DNA from 3 places in the Lysinibacillus sp. BNK-21 genome. Region 1 is predicted to be linked to each of the others. Evidence: riboswitches for the same ligand, from Rfam matches in the RefSeq annotation. Region 1 holds a riboswitch; each other region holds the start of a gene.
What was found. Region 1 has a riboswitch for cobalamin ahead of cobT (nicotinate-nucleotide--dimethylbenzimidazole phosphoribosyltransferase). Riboswitches for the same ligand answer to the same signal wherever they lie in the genome.
Positions count from the first base shown of each region.

Region 2: another riboswitch for cobalamin. It lies ahead of nikA (nickel ABC transporter substrate-binding protein); the one in region 1 lies ahead of cobT (nicotinate-nucleotide--dimethylbenzimidazole phosphoribosyltransferase).
Region 3: another riboswitch for cobalamin. It lies ahead of metE (5-methyltetrahydropteroyltriglutamate--homocysteine S-methyltransferase); the one in region 1 lies ahead of cobT (nicotinate-nucleotide--dimethylbenzimidazole phosphoribosyltransferase).

Region 1 covers NZ_JBLQTS010000001.1:3,279,384-3,281,712, reverse strand. The annotation lists gene ACMGGO_RS16875 (response regulator) at 1-337, shown strand, start outside; cobalamin riboswitch at 755-931, shown strand; gene cobT (nicotinate-nucleotide--dimethylbenzimidazole phosphoribosyltransferase) at 1,022-2,077, shown strand; gene ACMGGO_RS16865 (trimeric intracellular cation channel family protein) at 2,129-2,329, opposite strand, start outside.
Region 2 covers NZ_JBLQTS010000001.1:2,144,829-2,147,157, reverse strand. The annotation lists gene metE (5-methyltetrahydropteroyltriglutamate--homocysteine S-methyltransferase) at 1-542, shown strand, start outside; cobalamin riboswitch at 690-883, shown strand; gene nikA (nickel ABC transporter substrate-binding protein) at 1,032-2,329, shown strand, end outside.
Region 3 covers NZ_JBLQTS010000001.1:2,147,910-2,150,238, reverse strand. The annotation lists gene ACMGGO_RS10945 (Lsa family ABC-F type ribosomal protection protein) at 1-406, opposite strand, end outside; cobalamin riboswitch at 972-1,152, shown strand; gene metE (5-methyltetrahydropteroyltriglutamate--homocysteine S-methyltransferase) at 1,326-2,329, shown strand, end outside.

The DNA of each region.
Region 1 (2,329 bases):
CTTACATGGCAATAGGGATAATTTAGGTAAAAAAATAGTCGATTATATTTATACGCATTTTGATGATCCGCAACTAGATTTGAATTATTTATCAAACATCTTTAACAAAAGCCAAGCAAATTTAAGTATATTAATAAAAAAAAGCATTGATAAAAATTTTATCCACCTATTAAATGAACTTAGAATTAACAAAGCTAAGCAGCTATTAGATTATAGTGATAAAAGAAATAATGAAATTGCTTTATTAGTAGGTTATAGCAATGAAGAATATTTTAGTAAAGTATTTAAAAAATATGTTGGTATGACACCTGCTAAATATCGATCCATAAAAAAATAGAAAGAATGATGTACTGTAGATTCGTTCTTTATAGGCTAAACACGTAGAAAGTAGGAACCAGAAGAGAGTTGACAAATTGTGTGTGTTAAAAGAGCTTGTTAAAAAAATTCTGCAATTTTCTTTAACAATGTTATTTCTCAGACTTTAGTAACTAGTAAATTTTAAATCATGTATATCGATGTTAAATCTATTCTTTTACTTATGTTTGGCATTAGCCATCCCGGTATAGGCTCATCTTTTTTTGAGAATAGTCATTTGAAGGGGCAAAGTGTATTCATTTTAAACTATATTGACTCGCTAACAATATTGGTTTCTATTCAATAGTTATAGGAACTATGTGAAATAGCTCCAAATAAAAATACTTTACTTTAATTGTTTCGTATTGATAGCAAGAAAGCTTTGTAGTAAATTAAAAGAAATTACATAAAAGCAATAGGTGCCCATTAGGGAGAATAGGGAATAAAGTGAAAAGCTTTAGCGGACCCGCCACTGTATAAGGGAATTTCATAGTGTATGCCACTAGCAAATTGCTGGGAAGGTACTATGAGGTGTTGAACTTGAGCCAGGAGACCTGCCTACATGCTATAGAAGATATAGATGATGGAAAAGTCTGTAGTTTATTTGTCATGACAATAAACTACAGACTTTTTATTTTGTCTTATGAGAACGAGAGGAGAAATAATCATGCAATTATTACAAGACACAATTCAAAACATTCAGGGGGCTGATATGAAAAGTATGGAGCAAGCTAGAAAGCGGATTGATGCGCTTTGTAAGCCCCCAGGTAGCTTAGGTAAACTAGAATCACTTGCCGTACAGCTCTCTGGTATAACAGGACAATTATATCCGATGGTCGACAAAAAAGTGATGATTGTCTGTGCTGCAGATCATGGTGTTTACGAGGAAGGTGTAACCACGAATCCACAAGATGTTACGGTCTTTCAAACATTAAATTTTCCTAAGGGGGGTACAGGCGTTTGTGCGATTGCGGGGATTACCAATGCAAAGGTGGTCACAGTAGATGTGGGTGTAAAAGAAGATATTCCACTTGATGCAGGTGTCATTATTCATAAAATTAAATATGGTACAGATAACATGGCACATGGTCCAGCTATGGCCAAACAAGAAGCCATTCAATCGATAGAAGTAGGAATCCGTGTGGCCACTGAGGAAATCATAAAAGGTGCTGATGTACTTGGGACTGGAGAAATGGGCATCGGCAATACAACACCAAGTGCTGCGATATTAGCTGTTTTAACGGGATGCAACCCTATCGAAGTAACGGGGTTTGGTGCAGGAGTAGGCCAAGGAGGCATTGCCTATAAAGCAGCAGTTATTGAAAAAGCAATTACCTTAAATAAGCCTAATCCAAATGATGTTATTGATGTTCTGGCTAAGGTTGGAGGGTTAGAGATAGGGGCGATGACAGGTATTATTCTTGGCGCTGCTGCCCATCGTAAACCCGTTGTCATTGATGGATTTATTTCAACTATAGCAGCCCTCATTGCTTATAAGCTCGAACCAAAAGTAATCGATTATATCATTCCTTCCCATGCTTCAGAGGAACCAGGGGCAAAAATTGCCGCTGCCTTACTAGGCATTGAACCAATGTTGCACATGAATATGCGTTTAGGCGAAGGTTCTGGAGCAGCCTTAGCCTTTCCTATTTTAGATGCAGCTTGCTCGATGATGAAAAACATGGCGACTTTAGAAGAATCAATGCAGTTGTTAAAAAGATAAAAACAATAAAACAGCCAATGACTTAATTTTTGGTCATTGGCTGAATGGTGTTTATGCACGATTTAACTTTCGTAATGGCAAGCGCCACTTCATCATATAGGAAAGAATACGTAAAGCTGTAATCACTGCGAATAAAATATAAAGGAAAATGTCTCCTGTAAAAACCTCGAATCCGATTAGCAATCCTGCAAGAGCTGCCCAAACACCATAAACTTCATCACGGAGAACTAATGGTTTTCTTCTAGCTAATAA
Region 2 (2,329 bases), 1.1 Mb from region 1:
TCCGTAAAGAGGTGGAAGCACTAGAAAACGCAGGTATATCAATTATTCAAGTGGACGAGCCAGCGTTAAGAGAAGGTTTACCGCTTAGAAAGGAGGAATGGGGGGCTTACTTAGAGTGGGCTGTCAATTCCTTTAAGCTTGCGACATCTAGTGTCAAAGATGAAACACAAATCCATACACATATGTGTTACTGTGAGTTTAATGATTTCATCGAACCAATTAGCGCACTAGATGCAGATGTGATTTCCATAGAAACATCACGAAGTCATGGGGAACTTATTACCTCACTACAAGTACAGCCCTATAAAAAAGGAATTGGCTTAGGCGTCTATGATATTCATAGCCCTCGTGTACCAAGCGAGGATGAAATGCTCGCTATTATGAAAGATAGTCTACAGGTGCTGGACCGTTATCAATTCTGGGTGAATCCAGATTGTGGCTTAAAAACGAGAAAAGAAGATGAAACCGTTGCAGCTTTAGCGAATATGGTTGCTGCTACTAAAACGTTGCGTCAAGCTGTACAACAATCTACATCAAGCTAACGAAATGATTTTTAATCTACTACATCTACTCTCCAATAACGAAGACTAGGGTAAATCCCTAGTCTTTTTATCTTACGTCGATATATATATTATCTTCAGAAAGTAAAATTGACGTGAACATGCGAGCATGTTATGTTTATTACTAATTTCATAGCAATCATTACAAGTTTGAGTGAAATCGTCTTTCATTCAATTAAAAGGAAAATGGGTGAAAATCCCATGCTGTCCCGCAGCTGTAAATGAGGAGTTTTGTTTCAAATACCACTGAGTGAGTACTTGGGAAGGTGAAACAAAATGATGATTCATGAGCCAGAATGCCTGCTTGTAAGAAGATTCATTGATGATCTACGAAAGATAGGGAGATGGATGGAGACTTGCTCATCGTGGGTTTTTCTGTCCTTATTCTTTCTTAGAATAAGGTTTTTTTATGCCTTCTCTTCTTCAACAAGTAGATGTATTTGTACTACGAATAGAGATAGGAGACAGAAAATGAGATTGACAAAGTATTTACTTCCTTTCCTGCTTGTCCTGACGTTCAGTTTACTTGCTGGCTGTACAGGCACGGATGAAGAAAAGGAAAAGACCTCAGCAAACCAAACAGATGAAAAAATAATAACGATTGGCTGGCCATTAGATGTCGGTCCATTGAATCCTCATACATATTTACCGAATCAAATGACTGCCCAAGCAATGGTTTATGAATCCTTGGTGGAATACAATGATGATGGTACTGTTACGCCTAAGCTCGCCGAAAGCTGGGACATCTCTGAGGATAAAACTTCGTATACTTTCCATCTAAGAAAAGACGTGAAATATTCAGACGGCACTGCATTTAATGCAGATAATGTCATTCGTAACTTTGACGCCGTTTTAGCGAATCGAGACATGCATTCTTGGATGGGCATGGTTAACCACATGAAAGAGGTTGTAAAAGTAGATGATTTTACAATTCGTCTGCAATTGGATGAGCCTTATTATCCAGTCTTAAACGAACTTGCCTTCGTCAGACCTTTCCGTTTTTTAGGGGATAACGGATTCCCAAAGGATGATATGACGCAAGATTCTATCAAAGCACCGATTGGAACAGGCCCTTGGGTATTAACTGAATACAAAAAGGACGAATATGCATTATTTAGTCGCAATGAAAACTATTGGGGAGAAAAACCACTAGTTGAACAAATAAAAGTAAAAATTATTCCTGACTCAGAATCTATTTCATTAGCATTTGAAAACGAAGAATTAGATTTAATTTATGGGCGTGGCATTATTAGTTTAGATAACTATACGTATTTAAAAGACAGTGGCAAATACAAAACTACTACCTCTGAGCCTTTATCTACGAAAGCACTGCTATTCAATACACAATCTGGTCCATTATCTGAGCTAAAGGTACGTCAAGCCATTCAATATGCTATTAATAAGGAACAAATGGTCGACAGTATTACACATGGTACGGAAAAAGTAGCGAACACATTGTTCTGGGATGCGATTCCTTATGCCAATATAGATTTAGCACCTATTGTATACAATCCAGAAAAAGCCCAACAATTGCTAGATGAGGCAGGGTGGTTATTACCTAAGGGTGAAAAAATTCGTTCAAAAAACGGACAGCTGTTGTCTTTAGATTTGATTTACATTGCATCTGATGCAATTCAAAAACCAATGGCAGAATTAATGCAAGGTGAACTCGCAAAAATTGGCGTTCAGTTGAATTTAGAAGGGGCAGATGTAATGGTCGGTCTTCAAAAATTGATGGATGACCAGGTGGATATTAATTTCTGGCGTAC
Region 3 (2,329 bases), 1.1 Mb from region 1:
CCTCTGTCAAAAACAACGCAGCAAGCAGCACCTTTGTTTGTTCGCCATTGGATAATGTTTTAAAAGGACGATACATGACCTCCGCATCTACATGTAGGTAAGCTATTTCACGTAGACATTCCCAATCTTCTGCCTGAGGACAAATTTCCTCAAATATTTCATGGGTATATTTATTTGGATCAGAAACTGGATAGGGGAAATAAGTGAAGTCTACAGAAGAGATGATTTTTCCGCTATACTCATAATTTCCTAATAACAACTGAAAGAATGTTGTTTTACCTCGTCCGTTTCTACCGATAAATCCAAGTTTCCAATCCGTATCGATTTGAAAGTTGACATTCTCAAAAATATTGTCAAAGCTGCTTGGATAAGAAAAAGTTAGGTTTTGTACTTGTATCATGGACATGATAATTCCTCCTTTGTATTGCAACAGTTTACTTTTCATACAAAGTCGGTCTATCCATCTATGGTTCATTTCTCCGTATAAGCAGATGGATATTAACGACTTATACGGAGTGTTACATGCGTTACAATAGTTTCTGAATCGCTCATATTTTTTCCTCTCCTTTATGGGTAAATGAAAGGTACAAAATCAACTATGAAAGCAAGAAAAAAACCCTCCAATTGTACATTGGAAGGATTAGTCTTTCTCTGAATAAATGCGATTTGCCATTTGTGTCATGACAAATAAAATGCAAACTGATAGTTAAAAATGGATAGACTAACCCTATATTTTGTGTTTGAAATCATTCAATTCAAATAAAAATATAGTTTAGTTCTTCATTGTCCATTCATCAGTCCTCTCATAATTGTCTTTTTATAGTAACAAATTTTTTTACAGAATACAATGTAACCTTATTTTCATTTAGTACTATACAACAATTCCTATAATATTTATAGAAATAATTTATATAATAGTTGAAAAATAATTTCTACTATTCTGAAATATGTGCTATAGTAGGAGCATAATTGAATATTGTGTAAGACTTGGTGCCAAATGAAAGTTTGGCTTAAAAGGGAAGTCGGTGCAAATCCGACGCTGTCCCGCAACTGTAATTCGGAGCAAATCACAAATGCCACTGGGGAAACTGGGAAGGCTGTGAGGCGTGTTGATGGAAAGCCAGGAGACCTGCCAATTTCTAGTACACACCAAATACCTACGTGGAAATAGGTGGTGAAAAGTGACCAAATAGGCACTGTGCGATAACGTTTATGCGAAAGTAGATACTTTTTCGTATTGTTTTAGCATTATTAATTTTAACATGCAGCCATTTTCCTAATAGGAGAATGGCTTTTTATTTTTTCTAAAAAAGGAGCTTAAAAACATGAACTATACAAGTACATTGATCGGTTATCCCTATATAGGGGAGGAACGCGAATGGAAAAAAGCACTAGAAGCATTTTGGCGCAATGAACTTTCTGAGGAGGACTTTGAGGAAAAATTAAAGAAAATCCGTTTATCAAGAATAAACAAGCAGCTGCAACTTGGAATCGATATGGTGACAGTTGGCGACTTTACGTTTTACGATAGAATGTTAGATACAGCTTTGATGTTTGGTTTAGTTCCAAAGCGCTTTAACTGGCAAGGTGGTAAAGTCGATTTTCATACCTACTTCAGTGTAGCAAGAGGAGACAAAACAGCCGTAGCTAGTGAAATGACAAAATGGTTTAATACAAATTATCACTACATTGTTCCAGAGTATGAGGGACAAGCCTTACAACTAACAGAAAATAAAGTGTTAGCCGACTTTTTAGAGGCGAAGGAAACTTTCGGTATCATTGCGAAGCCGACACTAATTGGTCCCTATACATTTTATAAGTTAACGAAAGGCTACAACAAATTAACACAGGTTGAGTACTTATTAGCTTTATTACCACTCTATACGCAGGTATTAAAAGAATTAGTGGATGCAGGTGCCACTTGGATTCAGCTAGAAGAGCCATCCCTCGTCTTAACACTTGATCCAGCAGAGATAAAGCTGGTGAAAGAAATGTATGACCAGTTAGCCACTGCCGTTCCTGAGGCTAAAATAATGCTACAGACTTATTTCGAAGCTTTAAGTGCCTATGAAGCATTAAGTACATTGCCTGTTCAAGGATTCGGTTTGGACTTTGTTCATGGCTATAAAGGAAATATGGCGTCACTTCGTCAATTTGGTTTCCCGCAGGATAAAGTATTAGGAATAGGGGTAGTGAATGGCCGTGATATTTGGCGTTCAAACCTGGCGGAAGTCAATGCGACGATTCAAGCCATTGAACAGCTAAGTCATGCTGCTGAACTATGGATTCAACCATCAAGTAACCTACAGCACGTTCCAATCACAACCTC